Regions from separate parts of the Paenibacillus sp. Marseille-Q9583 genome, predicted to be linked through region 2. Evidence: riboswitches for the same ligand, from Rfam matches in the RefSeq annotation. Region 2 holds a riboswitch; the other holds the start of a gene.
The links. A riboswitch is a leader RNA that binds a small molecule or an ion and turns the genes downstream of it on or off. The one in region 2 is predicted to bind S-adenosylmethionine.
Positions count from the first base shown of each region.

Region 1: another riboswitch for S-adenosylmethionine. It lies ahead of metA (homoserine O-acetyltransferase MetA); the one in region 2 lies ahead of ACWNM1_RS11595 (methionine ABC transporter ATP-binding protein).

Region 1 covers NZ_CDRJTB010000007.1:97,567-113,712, forward strand. Annotated here, with positions in the region: gene ACWNM1_RS05590 (SPFH domain-containing protein) at 1-332, opposite strand, end outside; gene mqnC (cyclic dehypoxanthinyl futalosine synthase) at 539-1,675, opposite strand; gene ACWNM1_RS05600 (aminotransferase class I/II-fold pyridoxal phosphate-dependent enzyme) at 1,943-3,115, opposite strand; gene metA (homoserine O-acetyltransferase MetA) at 3,152-4,072, opposite strand; SAM riboswitch class I at 4,186-4,316, opposite strand; gene corA (magnesium/cobalt transporter CorA) at 4,715-5,650, shown strand; gene ACWNM1_RS05615 (HRDC domain-containing protein) at 5,733-6,749, opposite strand; gene ACWNM1_RS05620 (ROK family protein) at 6,961-7,842, opposite strand; gene ACWNM1_RS05625 (5'-3' exonuclease) at 8,108-9,007, opposite strand; gene ACWNM1_RS05630 (putative bifunctional diguanylate cyclase/phosphodiesterase) at 9,120-10,268, opposite strand; gene ACWNM1_RS05635 (methyl-accepting chemotaxis protein) at 10,291-12,003, opposite strand; gene ACWNM1_RS05640 (response regulator transcription factor) at 12,091-12,819, opposite strand; gene ACWNM1_RS05645 (response regulator) at 12,816-16,097, opposite strand.
Region 2 covers NZ_CDRJTB010000019.1:50,545-66,690, reverse strand. Annotated here, with positions in the region: gene ACWNM1_RS11620 (NAD(P)/FAD-dependent oxidoreductase) at 1-984, shown strand, start outside; gene ACWNM1_RS11615 (YuzB family protein) at 1,053-1,307, opposite strand; gene ACWNM1_RS11610 (NifU family protein) at 1,389-1,637, shown strand; gene ACWNM1_RS11605 (MetQ/NlpA family ABC transporter substrate-binding protein) at 1,793-2,650, opposite strand; gene ACWNM1_RS11600 (methionine ABC transporter permease) at 2,709-3,368, opposite strand; gene ACWNM1_RS11595 (methionine ABC transporter ATP-binding protein) at 3,368-4,384, opposite strand; SAM riboswitch class I at 4,485-4,624, opposite strand; gene ACWNM1_RS11590 (Cthe_2314 family HEPN domain-containing protein) at 4,725-5,459, opposite strand; gene ACWNM1_RS11585 (COX15/CtaA family protein) at 5,569-6,546, opposite strand; gene ACWNM1_RS11580 (thioredoxin family protein) at 6,636-6,980, opposite strand; gene ACWNM1_RS11575 (putative polysaccharide biosynthesis protein) at 7,059-8,687, opposite strand; gene ACWNM1_RS11570 (DUF456 domain-containing protein) at 8,715-9,200, opposite strand; gene ACWNM1_RS11565 (Cof-type HAD-IIB family hydrolase) at 9,237-9,992, opposite strand; gene ACWNM1_RS11560 (peptidoglycan D,D-transpeptidase FtsI family protein) at 10,070-12,175, opposite strand; gene ACWNM1_RS11555 (peptidoglycan D,D-transpeptidase FtsI family protein) at 12,202-14,277, opposite strand; gene ACWNM1_RS11550 (transglutaminase domain-containing protein) at 14,544-15,689, opposite strand; gene ACWNM1_RS11545 (hypothetical protein) at 15,751-16,146, opposite strand, start outside.

The sequences.
Region 1 (16,146 bases), on a different contig from region 2:
ATCGGATTACCTTCAACATCATTGACCTTGAGCTTCACACTATTAAAGTTACGAACGCGTAGGGAAACCGTCTTACGTACGCTGAACGGAATAACTGCGAACAGTCCACTCGTTGCAATAGTCCCTACATATTTGCCGAAAAAGGTAACTACAACCGACTTATTAGGTTGTACAACCGTAATACTCGTACATAGTATTGCTGATACAACGAACAGAATGACCGGTACTGCAATATACTCCTGAACAGCACCATAGATTCCACCAGCCAAACAAACTGCAATTAATGCGATAACCCAAAATCCGCTGACAGGACGAAGCGTCTTCTCCTTCATAAAAAGCACCCCCATAAGATATTCTTTTGATATGATTATGATATCACTTTTGGATAATAATGTGTATACAAAAATGTAATAAAATAATGAATTTATGTTCACAGGTAAAATAAACCTTCGAAATCTTAACCCTACAAAAAAACGCTTGCTGCTCAATCATCCACTAAACGGATTAACGAGCAACAAGCGTTGATTTAATTTATATATTAGTTCTGCATGATGAAATCATTATCAATCTTCGCATTAGCATCATCGAACACGCGCAGAATATCGTAGCGTGTATTTCGCTGTGCCGGGATTTTGCCTGCTTCACGGATCAGCTGAGTAATCGATTCGATATTGACCTTGTAGGTCGCACCCGCAGAAGATACTACATTTTCTTCAATCATCGTACTGCCGAAATCGTTGCAGCCATATTGAAGGGAAAGCTTGCCGACCTCTGGTCCCATTGTTACCCAAGAGGACTGGAAGTTCTTAATGTTGTCTAGAACAAGGCGACTAATGGCTACCGTCTTCAGATATTCTTCAGGCGTTTGTCTATCCAGCTTCAGGTTAGTATTGTCCGGCTGGAAGGTCCAAGAGATAAAGGCCAAGAAACCCTCTGAATCGTATTTGTTGGCAATACACTCGTCCTGAGCCTCACGCACACGAAGTAAGTGTAATGCCCGTTCTTCCATACTTTCACCAAGTCCAATGACCATCGTAGCTGTCGTATTCATACCGATCTTATGGGCTGTCTGCATTACGTCCATCCACTCGCGCCATGAGCCTTTAAGTCGGCTGATCTTGCGGCGTGTGCGATCATCGAGAATTTCCGCTCCCCCACCTGGTAGTGAATCCAGGCCAGCAGCATGGATTTCACGCACAACTTCGTCGAGCGATAATCCAGATACTTCTTTCATCTTCATAATCTCAGCAGGAGAGAAGGAATGCATTGTAATCTCAGGAAAACGTTGCTTAATTCCGCGAAGGATATCAGTATAATAGCTGAAAGGAAGATTTGGGTTCGTACCGCCTTGCATCAGTATTTCTGTACCATTTACAGCGATAGTCTCAGCGATTTTTTGGTAAATCGTCTCATCCGGCAATACATAACCCTCATCAGAGCCCGGTCTGCGATAAAATGCACAGAAACGGCAGTAGACATCACATACATTCGTATAGTTAATATTACGACCAATTACAAACGTGGCCATCGGGTCTGGATGCCAGCGTTCCATTATGGTGTTTGCAGCTGCACCCATCTTCTCAATTTCGTTGCTCTCGAACAGTCGGATGGTATCTTCCATTTGGAGACGTTCACCCCGTAGGGCTTTGTCCAAAATAAGATCTATCGCACTCATCGTTCGCATCCTCCTTCTAAACCCTTAGGGGTATGGTAGAATCACAAAATTACAGGAAGAAAAAACGTTGTCTCTTTTTCAAGGTGACAACCCTTTCTCATACAATTGAACAGTTCATTTCCTCATCGTATCACAATCTGCACAGCTTGAAAAATGCTTTTACATTCTTCGCAAATTCCTATCCAGAAGAAAAGCAGCATCGCACTAAGCGATACTGCTAGTTATACTCTATTTCTCCACTACCACTCGATTGAACATTTCTTCCTGTTACTTGGACTCAATTTCTGCCCTAGCGGCTTCTAGTGCTTGGCCAAGATCAGCAATCAAATCCTCTGCATGTTCAATACCGACGGAGAAGCGCAGCAAACGATCATCTACACCCACAGCATTTCGAATCTCCACAGGAATATCAGCATGTGTTTGTACAGCCGGATAAGTCATAAGTGACTCTACGCCGCCCAAGCTTTCTGCGAATGCAATAAGACGAATATGACGAAGAAGCGGCTCTACGTATCTGGCATCTTTTAATTTGAAAGAAAAAATACCTGTATTGCCTGAAGATTGGCGATTCTGGATTTCATGTCCTGGATGATCAGGCAATCCTGGATGGAACACTTCCGCAATCGCTGGATGCTCTAATAAGTAGTGAGCGATCGCTAGTGCATTGCTTTCGTGACGCTCCATACGCAGCGCCAATGTCTTCAAGCCTCTCATCAACTGATAACTGTCTGTTGGTCCGAGCACGGCGCCAATAGAGTTATGTAGAATAGCTAGTTCAGCTGATAATTCTACACCCTTGGATACAATCAGGCCTGCCAGTACATCATTATGACCACCCAAATACTTAGTAGCGCTATGAACTACAATATCCGCACCTAATTCTATAGGCCGTTGGAAGAATGGAGTCAGCAGCGTATTATCTACAATGCTAAGTAACCCATGGTGACGTGCCCAAGTGCACACGGCTTCAATATCCGTGATCATCATAAGTGGGTTCGTTGGCGTTTCAATAAATACAGCTTTCGTATTTGGACGACGCGAAGCTTCCAGTGCATCCAAATCATTCGTGTCTACATAAGAAGCAGTGATTCCAAACTTGGACATAATCCGTTCCAACAAACGATAGGTACCGCCGTAAAGATCCAGCGAAACGATCAGATGATCGCCTTGAGCGAACAAGGTAAGCACCGTTTGTATCGCTGCCATCCCTGAGCTACAAGCAAATCCTGCATCTCCAGATTCCAGTTCCGCAGCTGCATTCTCAAGCACTGAACGGGTCGGACTCTTGGTGCGGCTATAATCAAACCCTGTGCTCTGACCGAGTTTTGGATGACGAAATGCCGTTGCATTATAAATCGGAAAATTAATTGCTCCTGTGGCAGGATCTTCTTGAGAACCTATTTGAGCCAGTCTACTTTCAATCCTAAGTTTGTCATCCATGATTAATGCCTCCTAATTTATATTGTATTGCTATTATTAATAAACAATCGGGTCGATATCATAAGGCGTTTCTTGATATACATAGTAATTGAGCCAGTTAGAGAATAATAAATTGGCATGCGCACGCCACACTGCTGGAGGTGTACGTTCTGGATCATCTTTAGGGAAGTAATGTTTCGGCAAAGCCATCTCCATCCCTCTAGACACATCACGGTCATATTCCCATTTCAAGGATAGGGGATCATATTCGGAATGTCCGGTCACAAATATTTGTTTACCGTCGTTTGTAGCCACTAGATACATACCAGCTTCTTCGGATTCCGCCAGAATCTGCAGATCTGGGTTATTCTCAATATCTTCACGGGAGACATCGGTATGACGAGAGTGTGGTACATGGAATACCTCGTCAAAGCCGCGCAACAGTTTAATGTTATTTTGATTAATCGTATGAGCGAAGACGCCAAAGCATTTCTCAGGCAATGCCACTTTACGAACACCAAAATGATGATATAAGCCTGCCTGTGCCGCCCAACAAATATGCATGGTTGAAGTCACATTGTCCTTACTCCATTCAAAAATCTCTTTCAGTTCTTCCCAATACGATACTTCCTCGAACTCCATTTGTTCTACAGGAGCACCTGTAACGATTAAACCATCCAAACGGCGGTGGCTGATCTCGTCAAAGGTTTTGTAAAAGCTCTTCAAATGTTCAGCAGAAGTATTCTTGGAAATATGGGAACGCGGATGCAATAAAGTAACATCAACTTGTAGTGGCGAATTTCCAATTAAACGCAGCAATTGAGTCTCTGTCGTCTCTTTAGTCGGCATGAGGTTCAGAATAGCAATCCGTAGTGGACGGATATCCTGATGGAAAGCCTGACTTTCGTCCATCACAAAAATATTTTCTCCGGATAGTACTTCTTTCGCCGGTAAACTGTCGGGAATTTTAATTGGCATTGTCTTTCCACTCCTTAGCTGAATTTAGTTATTTTGCCGCACTGCGGCTTGCTGAACATAAAAAGACCTTCCTCGGAAATCGAGAAAGGTCATATCTACAGTCATATGCGCCTCTCTCATCTGCCAGAATGTTCCTGAAAACGATTAGACGTCTGCAGAAATTCCGCAAGAATTAGCACCGTGCGTTTACACGCCGGTTGCCGGGTTTCATAGGGCTAGTCCCTCCACCTGCTCTTGATAAGATTTAGCTGTATTCAATTAAATTACTTTAAAATTCACTTTAAATCATGAACCTCCTTTTCGTCAAGTCCATACAATGCTGAAGAAGCCTCAAAATCACAATAAATTTGCTTGAAAGAGGCATACTCCGTTGTTATACTAGACAAGTATTTCATACCTGAACGAAAAGAAGAGGTGAGAAGAAGGATGGAAGGCGACCCGAGCTCGCAAATATGTGTACAAAATGAGCAACCACACAGGATAATCATCAGCTTGCCGGCGGCGGGAGCAGTTCTTCTTCATGCCCTCGAAACGTCATTTGGCCCTATGTATTGATTGTACCGCCGGCCAAGCTGATTTTTTTCTCTGTGCTTAATTTAGCAGTCCCTAGTGAAGACCTGGGGATAGGAGGAGTGAAATCAGATGAAAATCCGGCTGGTAAATGCAGGGGTTTTTACACCTATTGATGAAATTGATGAAACACTAACACCCCCAACGGAAGGGTTCTATTGGATTGACGCCGATGTTGAGGATTTGGAGCTGCTTCAGCCCTTGTTCAACCTACATGATCTTGCTGTTGAGGATTGCCTTAGCGAAGAGGATCAGCGTCCAAAGATCGAAATATACGAAAGTCACTACTTTATAGTTGTAAATAGCATTCGCTTTGACGATGAAGAAATTTTCCTACGGGCACTCAATGTATTCCTTGGAAGACATTACATCATCACTGTCACGAAACAAAAGATCAATGAACTACGAATCCTGAAGCCTATGCTCTGGGAGCAAGAAGTAAGTGAACCGGATATGTTCCTTTACTTGCTAATTGACCTTGTCGTTGATAACTATTTCTCCGTCGGCGACCGAATTGAAGCTCGGATTGAGAAGTTGGAAGAAGATATCCTCATGCATACCAAAAAGTCACATCTCAGTGAGATTATCGGTCTGCGAAGTGAAATTCTATGGTTGAAGAAAATGCTGGGGCCACAAAAAGAAGTGATCAATACCCTAAATAAAAAAGACCTCCGTCTGATTGATGATCAGCTGCAGAAATATTTTAGCGACATTTATGAAAATGCGGTTAAAATATCTGAAACCTTTGAGACGTATCGCGATCTCATGGGCAACTTACGAGAGGCATACCAATCCAGTATCGCCAACCGAGCGAATGAGATTATGAGAGTGTTTACTGCGATCACAACCATATTCATGCCCCTGACCGTAATTACCGGAATCTACGGTATGAACTTTGACCATATGCCCGAGCTTCATACGAAATACGGCTATTATGGCGTTATAGGCGTCATGCTGACCTTAGGCTGTGGGATGCTGTATGTTTTCCGCAAGAAGGAATGGCTATGAAACGAATCGGACGAATAAGCAAGACGAAGGCCCTGTAACCGTAAGGTATAAGGAAGCCTTCGTCTTTTTGGTATGCGCAAATTTAAAAGCTGGTCGCCATGCCCACTTTACTCGTCTGCTCTCGACGGAAACGGATGCGTATCAATCTCAGACGCTCATAATAAATATCCAATCCTTCAGCAGCGGAAAAATCGTCACCATACACCTTATGTAATACCGGTTTTAGGAAAAGATCCCCGAGCTCCACATAGGCATTCCATATCGCATCCTGCTCATTCTGCGGCATATTGCCAAGCTCTACATGGATCAGCTTCTCGACAGAATAACCTTCTCTTTCTAGCTCCTCTACCGCTTCAATCAGTTCACGCCGGTTCACTCCACTATTCACTTTAAGCTGTTCCAACCCTAGCCCATTCTCGATCCCCTGTAGTAAAATCCTCCGCAAGCGCAGTCGTTCTAGCTGCTTCTTATATTTGACTTCTTTCTGTTTATAAAGCCAAGATACGAAAGACTCCTCTTCAATTATTTCATTCACCCAATTTAGAGGGAAGGCATGTTCCCTTGCCACCGCAGTAGTTATCGCCAGCCAATCAGCCCCAAACTGCGCTATCTTGCCTTCTCCCACACCCGGAATTTGCATCAGTTCCTCTGGCGTATGCGGTAGAAATGTACTTAACAAGCGCAACAGACGATTGCTGGCAAGAATATAGGGCGCCTTCCGTTCACTTGAAGCCTTACCACGGCGCCAAGCACATAACTCTTCATAAATGGCTTCATTCCCATAATGTTCGCTGTAATATTGAAGCTTCAGCTGCTCCTGATTACGTCCAGTAAGACTATCCTCCTCGTGGAATATCCCATCGATTAAGGGTCGATAGCCATCTCCCATCTTCACTGCTAGCTCATGCCTGTATACACAGAGCATCTCATTCCATGAACCACCTTCATACCACAAATTCTCAATGTAATTCTCCTCACCTGAAAAATCACGCCAGCCCAAACTCCAGATCCCCTCTTCCTCTCCAATCCACAGCTGGGCGTACACCTCTTGATCCACTCCAGATATTCTGGATAAACGGTTCATAAACACAATTTGCATATTCATCCCTACCTTTCTCAACATTACAGCAAGCACAATAATCTTCAAGGAAGAGCCTCCTTCGGAGCGAACAAATCCTTTCTCAATCAGACCCCGAACGCAAAAAAGCACCTCTCTCACGATAAACGCGAAAGAGGTGCTCCCTCATTAAATGCTATACTGTTAGATCCTAGAATACCATATATTACCGAACAGTCAATGTCTTTTTATACTAGTTTCTAGCTAGAGCTAATGTAGCCAATCCAATCGCTCCAGCAAGCCCTGCATTGTCTCCAAGACCTGGTGAGACAACATAATTATCGATGTCAACATTAAGCGATGGATGCTGAACATATCCGCTCAATAACTCTTGCAGCTTAGTGCGAATTAACGGGAACAGGTGGCTTTGCTTCATAACACCACCGCCCATTACGATTTTTTGAGGAGACAGAATCAGCACATAGTTCATGAGTGCATGTGCAAGATAGTGAGCTTCCATTTCCCATGCCGGATGGTCCACTGGTAGCTCTCCTGCCGGTTGTCCCCAGCGTTTGCCGATCCCCGGACCTGCGGCTAATCCTTCAAGACAATCGCCATGATAAGGACAGTAACCCTCAAACGTATCCTCTGGATGTCTACGAACTAGAATATGTCCCATCTCAGGATGTGACAATCCATGGACCATCTGGCCGCCAACAACCGCTCCTGCTCCAATGCCTGTCCCAACCGTAATATAAAGACAGCTGTCCAGACCTTTAGCTGCTCCCCATTTACTCTCCGCAAGCGCTGCACCATTCACATCCGTGTCAAAGCCGATCGGAACGTTAAATTGCTCAGCCATTGTGCCTACCAGATTATATTGTCCCCAGTGAGGTTTTGGTGTCGTTGTTATGTAACCATAAGTAGGGCTGTCCAGTACGGGATCAATCGGTCCAAAAGATCCGATTCCGAATGCTTCTACATTCTTCTCTTTAAAATAGTCTATTACTAGTCCCATTGTTTCTTCCGGTGTTGTTGTCGGAAAGCTAACTCGGTCAACAATGGTACCGTCCTCATAACCAATCCCACATACAAACTTTGTTCCACCTGCTTCAATCGCTCCCAATAGCTTCACAGCAATTATCTCCCTTTCTCTAGTTAGAAGTTGAAACGCTACCCATACACTAATGAATAATAGCATTAAAAAAAGCAATCACCAGCCCTAATTATACGTCGAATGAAGCGCTATCACAACAAATATAAACGCCTTTTGCGTCCTTATAAGGACGCAAAAGGCGTTTAAGAGAGAAAGATAAGGATAATGTATAGTGTGAAACTTATACGTTCTTATAGTTTAACAAAACACCCTCCATGCATCTTTGCATGAAGGGTGTCTGATCTTAACCCAAATCGCCTAACTCAATCTGTACAATTCCCCGTTCGTCCTGCACCTCAGCAATCAAATGCATCAAGCTGCCGAACTCTAGCTCCTGAAATTTGCGCGCAGCTGTTTCCCGCTGTAGTTGCCACAAGGCTTCCGTCAGCTCACAGACCACTGGTACATCGCAACGGATCTCCGCTAGCTCTCGCGATAAATGCAGCATATCCAGATCTGCTTCGATTTTGGTACGCACACCTTTAGGGAGCAGATGCAGATTCTCAATTACACCTTCAACTGTTCTGTATTCGGTCAGCAGTTTCAGCGCAGTCTTCTCACCAATCCCTTTTACGCCGGGATAATTATCACTGGTATCGCCCATAAAGCCTTTCAGGTCAATCACCTGTCTAGGGGTTAGACCCTTTTCCTCCAGCAATTCTGCAAGGTCATACACTTTATAGTTAGAGCGTCCCTTTTTCATAATGACGACCTTCACATTCTCATCAATGAGCTGAAGCATATCATGGTCACCCGTCAAAATATATACCTCGGAGTTTTCACTGTAACAAGAAGCCAGCGTACCAATGCAATCATCCGCTTCATAGCCTGCAAGTCCAATATTCGGCACCCCAAGCTCAGCTACTACATCTTTTACTAGATCGAACTGTGGAATCAGCTCTAACGGGGCTTCAATCCGATTCGATTTGTATCCATCGTATTTCTCGGTGCGGAACGTTCCTTTGCCCATATCCCAGCAGCATACGACGTGAGAAGGCTCAAATGTACTTACTGCATCGAAAAAATACTGCAAAAAACCATACACCGCATTCGTCGGCAATCCAGCTTTTGTCTTGCGAATATATCCTCCATAAGAGGTCGCATAAAAGGCCCGGAACAGCAGAGCCATTCCATCTACAAGCATTACACGGCCCGTTGTTTCTGCTCTCACTTATAAATCTCTCCTTGTTAATGCATTTAGCTTCTAGGAGTATTCTATCAGAAAACCTGCAATCTTATAAGAGTGTACGAGGTTTCTACCTGCTCCAATCTTTGGAATGCTGGGTTGGAGTTGGCCGCAGCCCATCCGTATTACAGACATAGATTCCTTCTGACGCCATCAGATCTTCAAAATCTCTCGCTGTTAATGGTCTGCTGAAGAGGAATCCCTGTACTTCATCGCATTGATAGCCTGATAGAATATCAAACTCTCTCATATGTTCAACGCCTTCAGCAATGACCTTCATTTGCAGACTGTGCGCTAAAAGAATCAACGAAAATACGATCGCCCGGTCATAATGGTTGCTTGCAATTTCGCCTATGAAAATCCGGTCAATTTTGAGTGTCTGAATGGGGAAATACTTAAAGTAACTTAAAGAAGACTGCCCTGTGCCAAAATCATCTATCGCGATGCTTACACCTGTCTCTCTAATTTGCTGTAATGTTGAAATCATGCTCTCCGTATGCTCAAGAAATATGCTCTCTGTAATCTCTAGTTCCAGCATTCGCGGATCCAAGTCAGTTTCCCGTAAAATTCGGGATAGAATACCCGGAATATCATCTTTCAGCAATTGCTTAACAGACAAATTTACGGATATTCGGATAGCTGAAGTTAAATGCTTTTCCCAATTTTTCATCTGCTCGCAGGCGGAGCGAAGTACCCATTCTCCAACCGGAGAGATCATTCCCGACTCCTCTAGCATAGGAATAAAAATTTCAGGTGAAATCCTTCCGAATTCAGGATGATCCCAGCGCAGCAGAACCTCAGTTCCAACTATTTGCCACGTCCGTACATCAATTTGGGGCTGATAGACGAGTACGAATTCGTCGTTTGCCAGTGCGTTGTGCAAGTCCTTCTCAAGCAACTGCAGACGTCCTCCTGATCCATGAACCATTGGATCGGAGGGATCATAGCAGTCCTGCCCAAACGCTCTAAACGCGAATTGCTGAATTCTGTGCTTCCCGCGCACAAGGAATGCCTGCCACCGTTTAGCGTTCATTCGACAGTACAGCGCCCTTGTACGTTCAGCGATATACCCAGATAACTTAATATTCTTACACGAGCCATCACCTGGTTCTTCGGGAACTGTTGGAAGGGTTCGTTCGACATATAAGCGGGTCCTGCATATAGTTGCACCCAAATAAAGTTCTATTAATATTCCAGCTGACAACATCACTCTCAGCATCAAAATCTGCATGTCCTCCATCTTAATTCTTATAAATCTTAAATTTATTTATTTTGTCGTGAAGATCCTCAGCCATATGGGACAGTGATGCACATGATACAGATATTTCCTCCATTGATGCAAGTTGTTCTTCAGTTGCAGCCGCGATATTCTGCGTGCTTGCGGCAGTGGTTTGAGCAGCCACATTGATTTGTTCAACCGATTGAAACATCTGATCTGATCCCTGCGCAAAATCCTGAATTTCGGAGGAGATTTCCTGAATCTGATCGGCGACTCTGTCCACAGATTCTTCTATTTGAGCAAATGACTGACCTGCCGAATTAACCGTTTCTATACCGCTAGAAACCTCATTAGCCGTCCGTTCCATGTACTGTACAGCTTTGCCCGTTTCCGCCTGGATGTTGCTGATTAGAACGGATATTTTATGGGCTGAGCCTGTTGATTGTTCTGCCAGCTTGCGGACCTCATCCGCCACCACGGCAAACCCTCTGCCTTGATCACCTGCCCTTGCCGCTTCAATGGCCGCATTCAGCGCAAGCAAATTGGTTTGTGCCGCAATGCCTGTGATGGCGTCAACGATCTCGCCTATCTCTTCGGACTGCTGTTCCAAACCATGGATAATGCGGCTTAGATCCTCAATGGCCTCATGAATTGAACTCATTTGGTGTACAGCAGTAACAATCGCTTCATTTCCTTCCAAAGATTTGCCTGAGGTCTTTACAGCTGACTCGGACATTATCTGCGCGTTCTGCGACATACGCTGCACACTGTCTCTCATCTGTCTCAGTGTTATGACTGTTTCCTCAACTACATGAACCTGCTGGTCCGAGCCTCCTGCAACTTCCTCTACGTTTGCCGCAATATTCTCGCTGGCCGTGCTTGTCTGCTCTGCATTTGCTGTAAGTTCAACCGAGAATGCCGCAACCTGCTGTGAGGTCTCGGCAATCTGGCCGAATAAATCTCTTAATACCTGCAGCATGGCATTGAGAGAATGAATCAATTGGCCGAGTTCATCCTTGGAACGGTATTGTGCCTCACCAGTGAAATCTCCGTTCTCCACTTCTTTCATCAGCTTTTGTACGAGCTGTATCGGCTTTACAAGCATGCGGAGAATCACGCTTCCGATAACAACACAGATAAAAATAGCACTTATAGATAAGATGATCGTTGACCTGATACTTTGTTCGGCCTGCTTGTCTGTCGAATTATTAATTGCGGCCGCAGCATCAATGAGTTTCTTTTCCAGCTCCTCGCCTAACGATACAATTGTATTCTTAACCGCTACAACATTATTTTTATAGTAATCATATGCTTCCTCATTGCGGTTGACAGCTCCTAAAGCAAGTGCAGCCCGCATGGATTCTATGTAGGAAGAGTATTGTGCCTGGATATCGCTAACGATTTTTTTCTCCTCTGTAGCAATATCCGTAGTAAGTAAACCGTTCAGAATTTTTGTGTTTGCATCTACCAACTCCCCGAATCTAGAATTTAAGTCTTGTGCCTCCTGGTCCGATGTGGGCTGCAAGGATTGGAATAGAATCGACTCCAGCTCCCGGTTGTCTGCACGGTATAGCAGAAATTCAGCTTCTGGCACCATTCGATCAAAATACATTTTGTGTGAATTATCAGCCGTCTTCGTCAACGCAAAATATCCAATTGCAGTTTGCGTTCCCATCGCGACGATAAACACTCCGATTAACAGAAAAAGTTTTGTTGATACTCTTAGATTACGCACCAATCTATCCCCTTCTTCACCAAGTAACTTCTCTTATCCATGATAAAGGGAGGGTGTTAAATCAATTGCCGCATAAGTATGTGAAATCTATGTTTTTTCTTCATAATCTTCGAATGTTCCCGCAGAAAACTTATAACCAATTCCCCAGACCGTTTTGATAAATTTCGGATTCCTCGGATCCGCTTCAAGTTTGTTTCGGAGCTTCATTACATGTACATCTACGGAGCGCTCATTCACTAACGTGTTAATTCCGCGCAAATAAATAATTAGCTCCTCACGGGAGAACACCCGCTCCGGATGATTATACAAAAGTTTCATAATTTCAAATTCGGTAAAGGTTGTCTCCACCCGTCTTCCCTGAACTTTAATTGCGCGGAACTCATGTTCAATAACAATTCCTTTGCTTTCAGGTTTGTAAATACCGGTTTTGTCGTTACCTTCCTGTCCACGGTATCCTTGCGTGGTTCTGCGTACAATGGCATTCATCCTCGCTAATAGTTCTTTCATGCTGAAAGGCTTGCACAAATAATCATCTGCACCGGCGTTCAAAGCTTCTATGCGGCAAAGGACATCTGTATTCATAGATATAATTACAATCGGTACCAAGGAATTTTTGCGTATCTCCCTACAAACTTCCATTCCATTTAAATCCGGCAATACCAGATCAATAATTACAAGATCGGGAGGAGAACTATTAATGAGACCCAGCCCCTCAATACCCGTTCCCACTCTGTCAACGATGTTGCCTTCCTCCGTAAGATACATTTTTATCATGTCGCCGATAATACCGTCATCTTCAATTAGAATTACTTTCATGTTGAAATCCTCTCAAGATAATGTGTATCCGTGCTCCCGTTCAAAAAATAATGCAAAGTAAAAATGATCCATTGGAGCTCCCATTCCATATGATTCAATTCAGTCTGAACATCTGCATTCTTCACCAGAGCCATTTCAAGCTTCTCCGTAGCAGCTAATAGACGGTCGGCACAAATGTTGCCAGCCACGCCCTTTAAGGTATGGATCATCCTGAGAGCGCGTGAAAATTCTCGTTGAGCCAAGGCGCCACGCAGTTGTTTAGTAAAATGTCTGTAGTTTTTCAGGAACACGATAAACATATGACGCATGATATGATCTTTTCCGCCAACTCTTTGCAGAATAACCTGATAATCTATTCCTTTGAGCTGAAAAGCCCCCGTCACCGAACGCTCTTCGTCTCCACAGTACATTTCAAATCCATGTAAAGCTTGTGGTCTGTTCAATAACGAAATCAGTTGACCGATCTGAAAAGGCTTCGTTAGTACTCCGTTCATCCCGATCCGAAAATACTTCTCATGCTCCTCCTTTACTGTATTTGCGGTTAAGGCGATGATCAATAATTCATCGAACCTACGGTTCTGTCTCAGCTTCATCGTTACCTCAACACCATCAAGTTCAGGCATATGGACGTCCAATAAGAGTAAATCCCAGCGGCCATGTTCCAATAATTCGAGAACCTCATTGCCATCATTAGCAACAGTTACATGAAAACCATAAGATTTGAGAAGCTCCGTGACCACAAGCTGATTGATTTCATTATCTTCCGCAAGCATAATTTTCCACTGGCATTCGGACAAGGTATAGATCTCCGCGTCTAAAATCCTCGAAGGCGAATATGGTTCATACCGAAACAAGGAGCGCATGGTCTGATACAGGCCATTGCGGCTAACCGGCATCAGAAGGATGGCCTCAGGCTGCATTTCCTCCGGTAATTTCATAATTTCATCACGAACCGTTGCCGTTGAAATGGCTACCCAACTAACCTGCTGGGGAAAGTGCATGTCCTTAAGTCGAATCCAATCATCCCGCCCTTCCCGGTCATCCATACTCAAATCTACCAAAACCACTTCCACAGGCATTTGGGTAATAGCGATATCCGGTTTTCCACAAGCATAGACATGAAAGTTCATCGATTCCAGCATAGAGGTTAACCCATTTCTAACTACCTCATTGCTCTCAATGACAAGCACTTTTGTATGCGAGAAATCTATCATTTCCTCCCTCTGTTGAAGATCATTGGACTGCGTGTAGAGGAAGGGAATCGTAAACGAGAATTTACTGCCCTGTCCAGACTGACTGCTGATCTCGATCTCTCCTCCCATCATCTCCACAAAGTATTTGCAGATCGGAAGTCCGAGCCCTGTCCCTCCACTTATCTGTCCGGAGTGATGTCTGACCTGCATGAAGGGTTCAAACAGATGCAGAATCTGATCGCTTGTAAGTCCAATTCCTGTATCTTCGATGGAAAATTCCACATGAATAATATCTTCTTCATATCCTACGGGTATAGCTTTGACGTATACATATCCGCTGTCCGTAAATTTAATGGCATTGTTAATCATATTGATGAGAATCTGCTCAATACGCAATGAATCCCCATAAACGATATCCGGAATATCTGCAGAAGTGTCTATAATAAACTTCAGTTGCTTCTGACCGACATGCACGGCGAGAATATCCGATAATTCCTGCATCAATTGATGTAAATTGAAATTTACCTTCTGCAGCTCTATTTTCCCAGCCTCAATTTTGGAGAAATCGAGAACATCATTAATAATGCCCAGCAAGGTATGTGAAGATGAGAGGATCTTGTACAAATAATCCTTTTGCACCAAAGACATCTCCTGCCTCGTCAAAAGCTCGGTAAGTCCGATGATGCCGCTGAGGGGTGTGCGTATTTCATGGCTCATTCGGGCAAGAAACTCACTTTTAGCCTTATTGGCTGCGTCAGCCGCCCTACTCTTCTTAAGATGAGTAATATCATGAGCCGTGCAAATTACTCCAATGACCTCCTCGTTTATGTTGTAGTAAGGAGAAAAAGTGACATCATATTCATGTGCTCTCCGTTCCGATCTGAAGCTGTATTCAAATCTTTCCATTGCTCTTCCTGAGATTACCCGGTTGAAGTAATAACGCCAAGTCTCCACATGGCTTCCCGATGGAATCTTATCTGTTATCCATATCCCGACAAGACTCTCGGGCGAAGTGCGGAGCGTCTCGGCTACTTTCTTGTTTACAGACGTAATACGTCCCCGTATATCCAACCGGACAATGAAATCTTGTGAGCTTTCAACAAGGGAGCGGTATAACTCTTCACTTTCCTTCAACTTTTTCTCCGCTAGCTTACGATGAGAAATATCTGTTACTGAGCCTATGACAGAGCCTACGATATGATCATAATACACAGGTGTTAACGTTATGAGCAGAGTATGCTCCTTATATAGCATTTCAAAGGAAAAGCGTTTCCCCGCCCAAGCCTTTTTTATCTGATTATGCATGAAACGTTTTTGTTCTTCCGGAAGTGTTTCCAACTGGTCAAGGGTTAACCCAACTAGTTCCTTGTAAGAAACCCCCAGTTCTGAAAATAAAGCACCTCCGGCAATCTTGTATTTAAATCTGTCATTCTCTTTGGTCAATTTATAAATTAATCCGGGCTGAAGGTGAAGAATCTCTAATAAATCGTTTTGCATTTCATCGAAACGCTGCTTTAATTTCTGAGCGTTGCACATATAAAATAACCTTGCGGCGATAAACAAACCACTTGCTTCATAAACGGCGAAAAATTGCAGGCTTGCGCGTAAGGAAGGCGAGTTGTCAATGGAATTATATATTAGTATCAGTAAGAGGTTGGAAACGGTGACGGAAAGTACCCACTGCCTCCAATAATGCTGAAAATGCCATACCGAAATATTGCTCACAATATAAATTATGGAGGCATCAATGATTCCTAGTCTCATCATCCCGATGGAGGGCTCGTCAAAAAAACGAAAAAGAATGATCAGTATAGTGGTGATGGCTGAAGCCAAGGGACCGCCAGTATATGCCGAAATCAGTATAGGGATGGTACTCAAGTCTGCAATGAAAAAATCATGAAAATGATGCTGAACAACATAGGTTAAAATAATGCCTACAAATCCTTGGTAAATCCCTACCCTCCAGGTATACCCTGTGAAAGCTCTCCGATTTAGATTCACATTCACTCTTATCATAAAATGCTCGAAAAAAAAGGTGAAAATGGTTAGCAGACAAAAGCTGAGGATTAAATCCCGAATCATCATTCCACCACCTTTATAAAACATAATTGGATTTATTCTGCTAATTTTGAAT
Region 2 (16,146 bases):
CAGGATATTGAAATTATCTTAATTGACCGAATGCCTTATCAAGGAATCAAAACGGAATATTATGCGCTTGCCGCGGGTACAGTAACTGACTATCACTTGCGGATCCAGTTTCCGGTTCATCCCCGTCTCACTATCCGTTACGGTGAGGTGAGTTCCATTGATTTGGAGAGTAGAATCATTACAATGGAGCCTGATGAGACTGTGTCTTATGACATACTTGCCATTGCACTAGGTTGTACCGACAATTACCATAACATCCCTGGAGCTGATCAATATACTTGCAGTATCCAGACCTTTGCAGGAACACGCGAAACTTACCAACGTTTAAACGATGTGAAGCCTTATGGAACAATTAACATTGTAGGCGGCGGACTGAGTGGAGTGGAATTGGCGGCAGAGCTTCGGGAGAGCCGGCCAGATCTTAATATTGCTATTCTGGATCGTGGTGAACGTGTCTTATCTGCCTTCCCTGCGAAGCTATCACAGTACGTGGAGGAATGGTTTCACCACCATCAAGTACAGACACTTGGACGTGTCTCCGTATCCCACGTAGAGAAAGATGCGCTTTTTAACGGTACAGAGGAAATTCTTTCAGATGTTACGGTATGGACCGCGGGGATCCAACCGGTGAAGGTTGTTCAGGAATTAACAGTCCCTAAGGATCGCGGAGGACGAATCATTCTGGATGAATATTATCGTGTACCTGATTATCCAGAAGTGTATGTAATTGGCGACTGTGCCAGCCTGCCATTCGCTCCAAGCGCACAAGCCGCAGGAGCGCAGGGTGAGCAGGTTGCTCAGGTTATTCAAGCCATGTGGCGCGGCGAGACCCCTAAGCTTCATCCTATTCGTCTAAAGGGTACCTTAGGCTCACTAGGCAAGAAAGCTGGATTTGGTCTTATGGGCCAACGCTCCGTCAAAGGACGGGTTCCCCGTATCCTTAAGAGCGGGGTGCTCTGGATGTCAAAACGTACTTTAGGATAAACCTAAGGGCTGCTCTTTTCCGTTATAAATACGAAAAAGAGCAGCCCTTTATTTTCCACAAAAAGCATTTAATCGAGATCCATATTAAACCAAGCCTCTAGCTCTTTGATTTTAGTATCAATTTTCTTTTCTAGCTCGTCAACAGTATCTGCTGCAACGATGTCCCCTTCAACCATGGCAAACGGGGTTAAATAACATTCCCCACAATTGTTCAGGCATCCGTATTCGATCACATCGTAATCTGGATTTTCCTCCAGCTTATGCATTAGCTTGTCTGTTCCGTGACCCATGTTACTGGCACAAAATTCAATAATTGGTCTCATGATGATCTCCCTATTCCGCCTAACCATTTTATTTTTTAACTTTTTGTACTATAATGAACTTACGAAAGGAGTGATTGAGAAATGAGTGAGAATGCACAAAGCACCGAAATGTATGATGAAGTATTGGAAGTGCTGGATAAACTTCGTCCGTTCCTGCAGCGCGATGGCGGTGACGTTGAACTGGTCGATGTAGAAGACGGCATCGTTAAGTTGAAACTTATGGGTGCCTGCGGCAGCTGCCCAAGCTCCACGATCACCTTGAAAGCCGGGATTGAACGCGCCCTTCTTGAAGAAGTAGAAGGCGTACAAGAAGTTATGCAAGTATTCTAATCCCATTCAATATCATTCCCGATCCTCCTCTTTAGGAGATCGGGATTTTCTTATTATAGAGGATTTACCCTCCTCCTACAACATACAGCATAAAACCCGCATGCCATTAGGCAGCGGGTTTTATGCTGTATTAGAGATTAAGTCAGCTTTCTGTCTTAAAATGCAGGAATGATCGAACCTTTGTATTGCTCTTCGATGAATGCCTTAGCTTCTGGAGAATTCAGTGCAGCAGCCAGCTTTTTGATTGCATCGGAGTCTTTATTGTCAGGACGAGATACCAAGATGTTAGCATAAGGGGAATCAGTTCCCTCGATGAACAAAGCGTCTTTAGTAGGAACCAGGTTAGCTTCCAAAGCATAGTTAGTGTTAATCAAGGCAAGATCTACCTCATCCAATTGACGACCTAACATAGCTGCATCTAGTTCGATGATTTTAAGGTTTTTCTTATTTTCAGTGATATCCGCTTGGGTAGATGTGATGTTGGTATCATCTTTCAAAGAAATCAGTCCATTTTTGGCAAGCAGGATCAGTGCACGACCACCGTTTGTAGCATCATTCGGGATGGCTACTTTCGCACCATCAGCCAGCTCGTCGATGGATTTGATTTTTTTGGAATAAGCACCAAAAGGTTCAACGTGAACGGCTGTAACAGAAACTAGATCCGAACCGTTCTTTTGATTCTGGTCATCCAGGTAAGGTTGATGTTGGAAGAAGTTAGCATCCAGATTCTTCTCTGAAAGCTGAACGTTTGGTTGAACATAGTCAGTGAATTCTTTGATTTCCAATGTAATTCCTTGCGCTTCAAGCAAAGGAGCAATAGCTTTTAGGATTTCAGCGTGTGGAACAGGTGAAGCACCGACCACCAATTTTACAGGTTCTGCGGATGACTCAGTTGCAGCACCATCTTTTGGTGCATTAGTAGCAGCCGAGTTAGAAGCATTATTGTTATTGCCGCAAGCAGCCAGCACCACAACCAGTGTCAGACTAAAAAAAGTAAGTAGTAATTTTTTCATTTTAAATCCCCCTCTTATCCTTGGTATTTGTATGAATAAGGCTATATATGGACGTACCTTATTTCCGCGTGAAATGTCGTACTAGTCGATCACCGGCCATTTGTAGCAGTTGCACCAGTATGACCATCAAGACTACAGAGATAATCATAACTTCCTTCTCATATCGGTAATATCCATAACGAATCGCTAGATCCCCTAGCCCGCCGCCGCCTACCATCCCGGACATTGCCGTATAGGAGACCAGTGTAACCAGTGTGATCGTAACCCCAGCGAGCAGACCTGGACGAGCCTCTGGCAAAAGAACACGCATAACGATCTGATTCGTGGATGCTCCCATCCCTTGCGCCGCTTCGATTACTCCACGATCCACTTCTCTTAATGCCGTTTCCACCAAGCGAGCAAAGAATGGAGCTGCACCAATCACGAGCGGTGGAATCGTACCTAGTACTCCAATGGAGGTTCCAACGATGGCTTTGCTAAAAGGAATTAACGCCACCATCAAAATGATAAACGGTACGGAACGCAAGATGTTTACAAAGAACGATAAGACCGAGTAAATTACTCTGATTACTATACTATTCGATCTTCCCCATAAATACAATAGAATTCCGAGTGGTAAACCAAGAATAATTGTGAACAATCCAGAGAATATTAACATTTGCAAGGTAGCAACTGTAGCATCCATCATTTCTTGCCAGTTTAAGTCTGCGAAATTCATTACGAAATCACCTCCACTTCAAGGCCTTGAGCGGTTAGTTCGGCTATCGTCACAGCGATCGCTTCAGCTGGACCTTCGAACCGAACAATCATTTGTCCATAAGGTACGTCTTTTATCGTTGAGATGGTACCATGCAGAATGGCGAAGCTAACACCTGTCTCACGTACTACATTGGAAAGTGCAGAGCCGTAGGTCTTCTCTCCAAAAAAAGTAATTTTGACGGCCTGAGAGTTGTCCCCAGCAGCAGCATCAAGCGCCGTACGAAGGGGTCCTTCATTCTGTGATTCACTGCGAATGAAATCACGAGTGACCTCATGCTGCGGCTTCAGGAATACCTCCGTAACTTTACCTTGCTCAACGATACCACCCCCATGAATGACCGCAACACGGTCGCAGATGCTCTGAATCACGTGCATTTCGTGAGTGATCAGCACAATGGTCAGATGGAATCGTTTATTAATATCGAGCAATAGCTTAAGAATAGAGTCTGTCGTTTGTGGGTCAAGCGCAGAGGTTGCTTCGTCACATAGCAGCACATCAGGGTCACTGGCAAGTGCCCGTGCGATGCCGACCCGTTGCTTTTGTCCGCCTGATAATTGGGAGGGGTATTTATCCCGGTGTTCTTCAAGCCCCACTAAGGCAAGCAAATCTTTCACTTTAGTATCAATATCTGCTCTCGAGGTGCCTGTGAGCCGCAGAGGAAAAGCAATGTTATCGTACACCGTCGCAGAAGATAGCAGATTGAAATGTTGAAAAATCATCCCAATTTTGCGCCGCTGTTCCTGCAGCTGACCTTGAGTAAGCTTGGTTAGTTCAATGCCATCTACCCAAACCTCCCCTTCTGTCGGACGCTCCAACAGATTAATGCAACGGATCAATGTACTTTTCCCCGCTCCAGAATGGCCAATAACTCCGAATATTTCACCTTTTTCGATAGACAAATTCAATCCGGAAAGTGCTGTAGCCGCATGGCTTCCTTTTCCATATACCTTTTTTATTCCTTTTAGATTAATCAACGCTCGTCGCCCCCTTTATATTTCACTTATTCCATACAAAAAAACCTCCGACGATCGATGCAGATCGCAAGAGGCTCTGTGTGTTTATTTAGACAATGCCTTCTCATCTGCCAACGACCACAAACCTTGCGTCATTGTAGGAATTAGCACCATGACATTTGTACATAACGCTAATCGCGCTGTATACAAATCGGTTGCCGGGCTTCATCGGGCCTATCCCTCCGCCACTCTCGATAAGATATAGAGTATGAAATTTTATGTTTGAATTCGTACAGACTTTAATGCAAGCATAAGTATAGTAAGTTTCTTGTTTTTTGTCAAAAGGAAATATCTTGAACGCTTAGGATTGTACACGCTTTGCCTTGCTAATTTCCTTACGCAGCTGCTCATTGCTATAGCTAAATGCCGCGATTAATGTTTTACAGTTCATTTCTAGGGATTGCTTTAAATCCTCAAGATGGCTATCTAAATCCTCAAGCTGAATTTTGTCATGCAAGCCTTGATGTCGCTGCCATAAATCATCCTGCATTTCGGAATTCATATAATGAATTTCAGCATTTCTGCGCTTGCGTAGATTCTCCAGTGGATCACGATAAGAGTTCTTAATCTGTTCCAGTTGATCTGCTAGCGCAGGATGCACATTCAATAACTGAAGTTGACGCAGTACTGTAAAATAAGAAAAGTGCGTTTTTAATTTGGAGGTTTTGAGATCATAAAAATGATTCAGTACCGTTCCAAGCTTGTCCAGAAGAGAGAACACACGAATAAATCCATCTTTATAAAAATAAACATACCGCGCATAATCGCCTTGTTCTACTGGTGACATATCGTCCATAAACCCTGCGATTACCGATTTCCGATAAAAAGCAGCTGCGAACCAGCTTTGCTCCAATTCATCCAATGAGGAGATCAGTCCACGTGTCCAAATCTCCAGCTTGCGGTATTCATGGTCATTATCCTCATGAGCGTTCATTTCCTTGCGCAATAAGGCTGCAAATGTGGCCATGTTCTCCATCGCGTCAGCCAAAACACCGCTGTTCTTCCGAGGCGGCTCTCCAAGTATAACCCGCAGCATATCCCAGTCCTCCTAAAGTTTTGTCCAGCACCACGATATACCGATTTCCACTTTATTATTCCGCAGGTAAAGCGACTCTATCCACGGTGGGAACTTTCTACCAAGGGTGCTACAACGGTGTCATTGGATTCGCTCTATTTTTTTTAACAACTACATTTCTCGCGCGATTCAGCTGCCAGACTCTTACACTCATATAACATAAGACACCAAACAAACTAGCGATCAGCAAAATATGAGCTAAAGCGGCAAATATGTACAATCTTTCATTATCTAGTGTGTAAACAACAGCAGCTCCACTAAATACCTGCATCAAGCACAGCAGAACAGCCGCTACGCCAAGGGCTCTTAGCTCTGGGTAATCCTTATGTTTCCAAAAAGCTAAATGTCCAAGCACCGCAGTAAGAATGAATAAGATCAAAGCCGCAATCCGGTGCGTAAAAACAATACCTACTCCCCCTGAAAGCTCGGGAACCCATTCACCGTTACAGAGCGGCCAGCCAGAACATCCACCGCGCGAATCCGTATGACTAACAAAGGCTCCAATATAAACAACAACATAGGAATATAAGGCCGTGAAGCAGGTTAAATTGCGGAAAGCCTTACTGACGGGTTTCTTCTGAAGCTCCATCTTAGGATCGTACTCACCTGCTTCATGTCGCCTTTTAGTTCCTAGAGCCAGCATTAGAGAACTTGAAAAAGCGATCAAGGAAAAGCCCATATGCAGTGCCATTACAGCAGCAGATTGGGATTTAATCACTGCAAGCGCTCCCATACCACCTTGAACAATTACAAACAGCAACGTCATGAATGCATATACTAACAAGTCCCGCCGATTTCGAGCATAACGCCAAAAGGCAAGCATCGAGGCAAGTGACAATAACCCTGCCAATCCGCTAAACAAGCGATGGGTGTATTCAATCATCGAACCTACAGTATAGGCCGGAATCAATTTCCCATGACAGAGCGGCCATTCATTTCCGCATTCCAATCCCGATCCAGTCTTCGTTACAACCGCTCCCCCTAGTACAGCGAGGAACATGATAAGGCAAGTAAGATAACTAAGCCATTTCAACTGATTTGTCGACAAAAATATCACCCGCAGTTTTTAGTAATGAAGAAGCATCTTAAAAAACCACCGCTTTTGCTCGAACAGGCGAAAGCGGTGGTTTTCCGGAATTACTGTTGAAGGCTTTGATGCACTTGAACCGCTTTATCCAGGAAATTCTCAATTTCCTCGCGGGATTTACGTAATTTATTAACGAATCTAACCAATTCACGTCCATCGGAATACGCGACAAAGCTTGGAATACCCATAATATTTTGTTCCTGACTAACGTCACCCACAGCATCAACGTCAACCTCAACCAGCGTTAGACGATCTGCATAGGCTTGCTCTACCTCAGGAATAAAAGGATCGATAAATTTACAATCCGAGCACCAGTCCGCCTTGAAGATGGCTACAGTTAATCGAGGAGATTGAATGGCTACCTGAAATTCAGCAGGAGAACTAATTTTGTCCATAGCTTGTTCAGTCCTTTCTTCCATATCTGTCAAATTTCTATTCTTTAAGTGAAGCAAAATGTCATGCAGAAGTCAAACTTATTCTCTCATACGAACACGCGCAGGCTGCAATTTCATCAGTGGATGGAGCAATTTTTGCAATGCACGCGGATAACTGGAGATTTCCTGTTTAGTAAGCACACCCAGTACAATTAGCATGACCAGATAAATAACAACAACTGCGGCCCCTACAACAAGACAAGTGATCAGAAACGCCAGACGTGCAGGCATTAGATCTGTTAACAGAATTCCAGCTTGGTTAAGTCCAAAACCAATACCACCGGACACCAGAACCGCAATTGCGAAGCCGCCCCACCGTTTACCCATAATTTCGAAAGGTACAATGGATTTCAGCATCCGTAAGTTAAGAATAGTAATAACTACGAAACAAAGTGCTGTTGCACCGATAATCCCGTAGATCCCAAATATCTTACTTAGTAAGAAGCTTGCGACTAATTTAACAATAATACCCACTAGCACATAATACATTGAAATGCGTGATTTGCCCATACCGAGCAAGATGGAGTTCGTTGTCATCATGGTGATCTGAAAGATCGTTCCAATCGTAAGCATCGCCACAATTCCGCTTCCGTCCAAGCTGCTGAACAATAACCCGTTTACAGAATAAGCTGCTGCCACAAGTGCCAACACAATTGGCATCCCTGTCAGTATAGAAATCCGCAAAGCAAGTGTAATTTGCTTCTTCAAGTGTCCCTCATCACGACGGGCATAAGCAGCTGAAATGATCGGAATCAGCGAGGTACCTAGCGCAATGGCTAGTACCGGTGGAATTCCGGCCACACTTTGAGCACGCGTGGTTAGTATACCCAAAGCTGCTGTTGCACTCTCTCTACCCATCTGATCAATAAGCAGGGGAACAGCCAAAGAAGTATCAATTACATTCACTACGGGAATCGTAAGTGAAGAGAGCACGATCGGAATTGATAATGTGAAAATATCTTTGTAAATTCCCCAAATCGGCAATTTTTGAGTGGTATTGTAATTTAATCCTTGCTGTTTATCCTCTCGGCGCAGCTTGATTGCAAAATAAATCATGACACCAAATGCTGCAATACTACCAATTACGCTACCGAAGGATGCTCCCGCAGCTATAGTTGTATTGTTATATCCCTGCTGTAATAGAATATAAGCTAGTAAAATAGCGACTAGTACGCGAGCGAACTGCTCTACAATCTGTGAAATACCACCTGCCATCATATTGTTGCGCCCTTGAAAATATCCACGCATCATGGCAATTGCCGGAAAAAGTAAAAGCGCAGGTGCAATAGCCCTAACTGCCATCGCTGATTCAGGTACATCAGCAATATGTGTCGCATAGAACGGAGCGCCTATGTACAGCAATGCCGTCATGATTACCCCTGCTGCTACTGAAAACAGCAATGCTGCATGATACACTTGTCTCGCCTCTTCAGGACGATTCAGAGCGTACCGCTCGGAGACCATTTTACTGAGCGTACTTGGAATACCTGCTGTAGCCACGGTGAGCAGCATTAAATAGATATTGTTCGATACCCCAAATGATGCTCTCCCCACATCATCAAAAATATGATCCAGCGGCACCCGCTGAACAAGCCCGAGTACCCTTGCCACCAAAGCTGCAGCAGCAAGGATAAGCGTGCCTTTTACGAAAGACTCTTTCTTGGACAAACCATTTCCCCTTCTTCACTGTTAAAATTAAAACCGGACGACCCATATAAAAAAGAGGACGACCATAATAATTTGTAGCACAATTTTGACAACAGTACTACTAAACAACCCAAGTATTGATCCTACACTTACTTTGGCAGCTTTAGCTGGTGAAGAACCTACAATCAATTCTCCTATAAAGGCACCCAGAAACGGACCAATAATAAGTCCAAAGGCTGGGATTACAAAAGGACCAAAGATTAGCCCAATCGTACTCCCGATAATCGATGAACGTGAGCCGCCAAATTTCTTAACGCCCCACGCCCCTACAACGTAATCAGCAATAAATAAAACTGCAACGATCAGCGTTTGAATGATCCAGAACCAGACACCAAAAGGCTCGAAAGAAAAGAACCAGCCATATACGAAAAAGGCAAGGTAAATCGCAAGCGCACCCGGCAGTATAGGGTACACAGCCCCCGCTAGCCCTACGGCAAATAAAGTAATAATAAGAATCCAACCCAGGATCGTCAAAACTTAACCTCCTAATAGCAAATATGCTCTATGGATTCACTTCGCAATAGCTCCATTAAAAATATATTTTTGAATGACTTCTGCAATTCCATCATTATTATTAGAAGCCACCACAACGTCAGCCTCTTCTTTTACCGTTTCCTGAGCGTTGCCCATGGCAACCCCAAGCCCTGACTGCTGAATCGCTGCAAGGTCATTGAGGCTGTCACCAACCGCTATAACTTGGGACATGTCTAGTCCTAGCAGCTTACAGACTTCCATGATTCCGGCTGCTTTATTCACTCCTAGAGGGTTAATCTCCAGGTTATGTGGAGAGGAGTTCGTAATTTCCAATCCACCCATATCTTGAAGACGAAGCAGCAGCTTATGACGAAGCTCATCATCTTCGGTGTGATAACCGAATTTAAGCCATTCTCTGCCCGTTACATCCCCATCCCAGTTATCCTGTTTGTGGACTTTTTCCGTAGAATAGGCCCAGAACCAGATGTCATCTTCTTTAGCAAGTTCATACATTTGTTGTACCAGCATAGGATCCATCAATGATCGCCGATAAATTTCATGTGGTGCTCGCCATATCTCACTACCGTTCACAGTAATCATAGGTGTTTCTAGTCCAAGCTGCTCAGCATATGGAAATGCACTTGTAAAGGCTCGGCCTGTCGACAGACAGACATGAACGCCTGCGTCGACCGCCTTTTGAAGCCATTTCACCGTTGTAGGTGTAATAATCTGTTCATCGTTCAGTAGGGTTCCATCCATATCCAAAGCAAGCAGGCGGTATTTGGCAGTCATTGCCACCCCTCCATTCTTTTATGCTCTCAATAGAGCAGCTGTTTATTTTTTAATCATTATTCACCTTAGAGTCAAAGTTACTGAGTACCTGTAGTCGTTCCTTCATTCGCAGGATCATTTGTATTATTACCTGACTGTAGACTCTTCTTCGGAACGCCATCAAGTCCATATTCCCAATCATAAGCATCAAAAATTTTACGTGCGACCGGCGCGGCACTCTGGGAACCAAAGCCTCCTTCTGGAATAACTACGGCTACTGCCAGCTTAGGGTTATTTCGTGGGGCATAAGCAATAAATACACCGTTATCGCGAATTTGACCCTTTGCCACTTGTTGAGATGTTCCCGTCTTACGAGCAAAATCATAAGGGAAATCAGAAAAAGCACTAACTTCACTTCGCATACCCTGTTGAATTTCTTTCCAGTAGGATTTATCGAAGGCTGTTACTTCATCTATTACCTCACGACCGAACTCCTTAACTACTTTTCCGTCAGCATCTGTAATCTTGCTAACTAGCTGAGGTTTGATCCGCTGTCCTTCATTAGCAAGTGTAGCTACGTATTGGGCAAGCTGCAACACCGTATAACTACCTTGTTGGCCGAAAGAAGCATATACAAGTGCCGCTTGGGCACTACCCGCAGCCTCTATATTGGTATAGTTAATCTGTCCTAAGAATTCATTTGGCAGACCACTTCCCGTGGATACACCAAGTCCAAACTCTTTCATATACTTATCCCAGATATCTACGCCTTTGCTTTTGTATTTGTCATACAATCGTTTACCGATCATATCCACCATGAACGCATTCGAGGATTTCTCAATCGCTCTTGCTGGATCCATAGAACCGTATACGTGTCCTCCAGAGTTTCTTACCTTGGTTTCATGACCTGCTTTACCAAAAGTCGCGAAACCTCTATCGGGATAGTAGGTTGAGGTTGTAAAGAGACCTTCATTCAGACCCACGAGTACGCTCAAAGGTTTAATCGTCGAACCTAGAAGCAGTACAGACCTTAGTCCATTCCCTGACGTTCCTGAAGAAATCGGATTAATGGTACCGTTCTGATAGTTGTCCATGATACTGTTCCAGACATCTGTGGACAAGGAGCCTGATGTCCATATATTCGTATCGTAGTCCGGCATGCTCGCCATACTGACGATATTCCCCGTATCGACTTCCATCGCTACAGCGTAACCAGTTAAAGCATTAGGATGCGTTTTACCCTGTACAGTATTGGAATGCAACCACTTAATCTGATCCATAATCGCCTGCTCTGTCTTCATCTGAATGTTCTTATTAATAGTTGTCCAGACGTCATTGCCTTTGACAGGAGGGACTACACGTTCAACTTTCTCTGCCATGTTCTGTGGATTGACGGAGATTTCCTGATAGCCGTTTTGTCCCCGAAGCTCTCTCTGATACTGCAGCTCCAGGCCGTCAAATCCGACAAATTCGTCGTCCTTGTAAGTTAGTCCTGGCTCCGGATTGTTCTTCATAGCATTTAAGATATTCTTATAAATATTAAGGCTGTTTGCTGATTTAAAAGGCTTGATATAACCTATCGTCTGTACGGCAACCGTATCTTTATCGTAATGACGAATGCTTTCTTCGACAATTTCAAGGCCTGGATATTCTCCCTTATGTTCCATAAAATAGGCTACTTCCTGAGTAGTCAGGTCCGCCTTAATTCGCCGTGCCATAAAGCCAAGTGATTTCCGGAAATATAAATCCAGTGTGTCAATAACATCTTCTTCTGTCATCTTCTCAGCTTTTGGATCACCATATTTATTGAAATCAGCTACCAGCTTGGCTGCCAATGCATCTGACTTGGCTTTAGCTTCTGGAGTTAGGGTAGTTTTACCGGTAATTTTATCTGTTTGCTTAGCGGTATACTCCTTATTGAGCGTAATATACAGCGATTGAACCGGTGTAGAGTACGCTAACTTCTCACCTTCAGCAGCATAAATTACACCTCTCATGGATGCAAGGGGTACATTTTTGGTATCTCTGCTTGTCTCCACTTCAGTTAAAGTTGGTCCTTCCACGAATTGCAACACAGCCAGGCGTATAATAATTACGCAAAATATAACAAACGTGCTAAAGAAAAACACGTTGAGTCGCAGGCCTATGGAACTTTTACTGTTGGTCTCATCTGGAGGTGAGGCCTGCTTACGAAAAAAACTCACAGTTTATTTCTCTCCTTTTTCTCTAATTATTTTTGAACGGGGTCTGACGCAGGAGCAACATTCTTTTTCGGCACACCATCGAGCCCATACTCCCAATCATAGGCGTCAAAAATTTTACGAGCCACCGGAGCAGCGCTGTTGGAGCCAAAGCCCCCTTCTGGTATAACAACCGCTACGGCCAGCTTCGGATTTTCTCGCGGAGCAAAGGCAATAAATACCCCATTATCGCGGTTTATATTTTTTCTATCTGTTTTTTCAGAGGTGCCTGTCTTACGTGCAAAATCATAAGGAAAATCATCAAAAGCACTAACTTTACTGCTCATCCCCTGTTTGATCTCTTTCCAGTAGGATTTGTCAAACGTTACTGTATTAAGCACTTCTCTTTTAAATTCCTTAACCAACTTACCTTGTGTATCCGTGATCTTACTAACAAGTTGAGGCTTAACACGCACCCCTTCATTAGCAAGAGTAGAAGCATACTGGGCAAGCTGCAATGTAGTATAACTGCCCTGTTGGCCAAAAGAAGCATAGATAAGTGCGGCCTGCGAGCTGCCTGCGGCCTTAAGATCAGTATAGTTAATCTGGCCCGGTGATTCACCTGGGAGACCACTTTTCGTTGATACACCCAGCCCGAATTTTTTCATATATTTGTCCCAGACCTCTATGCCTTTATCCCCCGGATATTTCTTGTAAAGCTGTTTACCCACCATATCAATCATAAATACGTTAGAAGATTCTCTAATGGCTTTAGCTGGATCTAGTGGACCATATACGTGACCTGATGAATTTCTTACGGATGATTTATTATCCTTACCGAAATAAGTAATGCCCACATCTGAATAGGTTGTTGAGGTATTAAAAAAACCTTCATTTAAACCAATTAACACACTTAATGGTTTGATCGTAGATCCCATAAACACAAGTGAACTAAAATCATGACCTGATCTACCCGATGAATTTGAAGTAATCGTACCGTTTAGATGATTATTCATAATTTTATTCCAGACAGATGTTGGTAAGGAGTCTTTGGTCCATATATTTGAATCGTAATCCGGCATGCTTGCCATGGCAACAATATTTCCAGTCTCCACTTCCATTGCTACGGCGTATCCGGTTAAAGCATCTGGATGCGTCTTACCTTGAACAGAATTAGTATGCAGCCATTTAATCTGATCCAATATGGCCTGCTCTGTCTTCATCTGAATCTTCTTATTAATGGTCATCCAAATATTATTACCTTTTACAGGAGCAACGTTCTGTTCAACCTTCTCAGCCATATTCTGAGGTGTCACCGAAATGACCTGATAACCATTTTCTCCTCGTAGCTCTCGTTGATACTGCATTTCCAGACCGTCAAACCCTACATATTCTTCTGCTTTATACATAAGTCCAGGGGGAGAATCTTTTTTCATTTCACTACGGACATTCTTATACATCGCTATATCTTCAGTCGATTTAAACGGCTTTCCAAAGCCGACTGTCTGCACCGCTACCGTATCTTTATCGTAGTGACGAACGCTCTCCTCCACGATCGTTAGCCCCGGATAATTGTCTTTATGCTCCATGAAATAGGCTATTTCCTCTGGAATTAATCCAGTCTTGATCCGTCGCGGCACATAACCTAAATACTTTTTGAAATCTAAATCTAATGAATCCAAGATATCTTGCTGCGTCAGCTTTGGTGCATTCGGATCTCCATATTTAGCAAAATCAGCTGCAAGCCTTGCTGCAAGAATATCGGAGTTGTACTTCGCCTTCTCCGTAAGTGAGGTCTCACCCGTTACTTTATCTGTCGTTCTAGCTGTATAATCTTTAGTTAATGTAAGGTAAAGCGACTCCGTAGGTGTTGAATAGGCAATCTGCTCTCCTTCGGCAGCAAAAATAATCCCACGCATCGCTGCGAGCGGAACAATTTTCGTTTCCCGGCTCGTTTCTTCTTCACTCAACAGAGCTCCCTCAGTAAACTGTAAACCTGCAAGACGTACGATAATAATACAAAAAATAAAAAAAGTGCCAAAGAAAAAAATATTCAGTCTCAAGCCTACAGAATTTCTTGAAGATATCCCGTCCTTAGGCGGGAGCTGCTTCCCAAACAAACTCACCAGCTTTCTCCCCTTCTACAAGCATAAACGTCTTGACCATCCTTATAAGGAAGGTAAGTGTTTAAGCGAGAAATATAAGACATAAAGTATAGTGCTTATACTTTCTTATATTTTAAAAAAATGTCTGACAACCCTTTGCCTGCGACATTACTCTTATGATGAAGGTGAGTTCTTAGCTGCTTATTGTGAGCATGCCCTCGCATTTAAGTTAGAACTGACGTTACTTGAGTTTATTGTACCACACCCCAGGAGTTCAGCGCCCTCACTCAGAGGGCGTTCTCCCTAATATGCGTTTCATCAAAATCCTTCGGATTGAACCAATCTCCACTGCTAGCCCAAGTCGGATCCAGCGGAATCCAAGCTTGCCGATCACTTATATATACTTCATTCCAAGCATGTGCACCATAACCGCCACGCCCATCATAACCCTGACCTGTTACAACCCGTACCTGCAAGCCCTGTGAACGAGCCATCACAGCGTACAGTCGGGCATAGTCTATACACACCCCTTGCCGAGTGTCGAATGTATCCTGTGGTGTCTGTTCATGCCAGACCCTATTTTGCAAATAATTATCAGCCTTAGCATAATCGTAAGTCACGCGTGTACCTACCCATTCATAGAGAAGTCTCGCTTTTTTCTCTTCATCTTGCGCTTGTCCAACAATGTCTTCTGCTGCTCCTATAATATCCTGAGGAATTTCATGATCGATAACCTCATATTTTCTACGAAGGATATCATTCATCTCTGCTGCAACGGTCTTCGTCAGAATTGGAAGTTTCTTCTGCACAGTCTCACCAACAATAGGTTCAAATACAGCAGCTGCACTCTGACTATAGATTGGAGAGGACTCCACATAACGACTAAATCCACTCTCCGGATTTAATCCAACACAGATGAAAAGAGCAAGAACAATTACCAGACTACGCATTAAGCCGATAATTAATCCAACCATTGCTCCTCCCATACGGCTTACCTGCGTAATCTTTCTGTCTTTAAACTTCTTAGTACGCCGCAATTGTGGAAAAGGAAGCAACATGGATAACAATCCTAGGAGCATACGAATTAACAGATAAGAAATCAGGAGTAACAATAGAAATCGAACTAGCGGTGATTCTGATAACACTGACACCGCCGTATAATAAATTTGCTGCCACTGTGTAAGCTTCGTATCAGGAAGACTAATCCCAGATGCCCAAGTCTCTACATAGGGATTGAGGTAGGCCGCAGCTGGGATAGCTAATACCAAAGATGCTATAGTAAATAATCCTGTTCCCAGCAGCCCAAATAATCTTCCGGTAGCGCTTGAGAAACCTCTGCTCCATCCTTGCAATAGAGAGAAGACTACAACCAGCAGGAGGGCGATGGAGATGATATTAGCATCACTCACACTAGTCATCCATCCGTTTATCATATCCGCTCTCTCCTCTCAGTCGCGTACTTGCTCGCTTGTTATATTTTTGAGTCCAAGCCTGTTATTGATGTTTTCGGGCTTCCTCGATAAATGTTTTTGTCGTATCTGTAACACTCCACTTTCCAAGACTAACACCACGGAAAGTAACCTCTACTTTATCTTCACCCGCTGCGCCCTTCACTTCAATATTCGGAGTTGTAATCGTAAAGGTCCCGTCTCCATTTGAAGTGTATTTCGCATCCTGCGCTTCTTTAAGCATAACCTCTTGCGCTTCCTTCTTTAGCGTGCTTACCGTTCCATCTGCCACCTTATTCACAGCGTTACCAATTTGGTCCATTGTAACACCACTATAGATGAACAAACCTACAACGATCACAATGACAATCGCCCATTTAAGAACGGTTTTAACCAAATTAACAACCGCAAACAGCAGGACAAGCGCAATTACAATAACTAG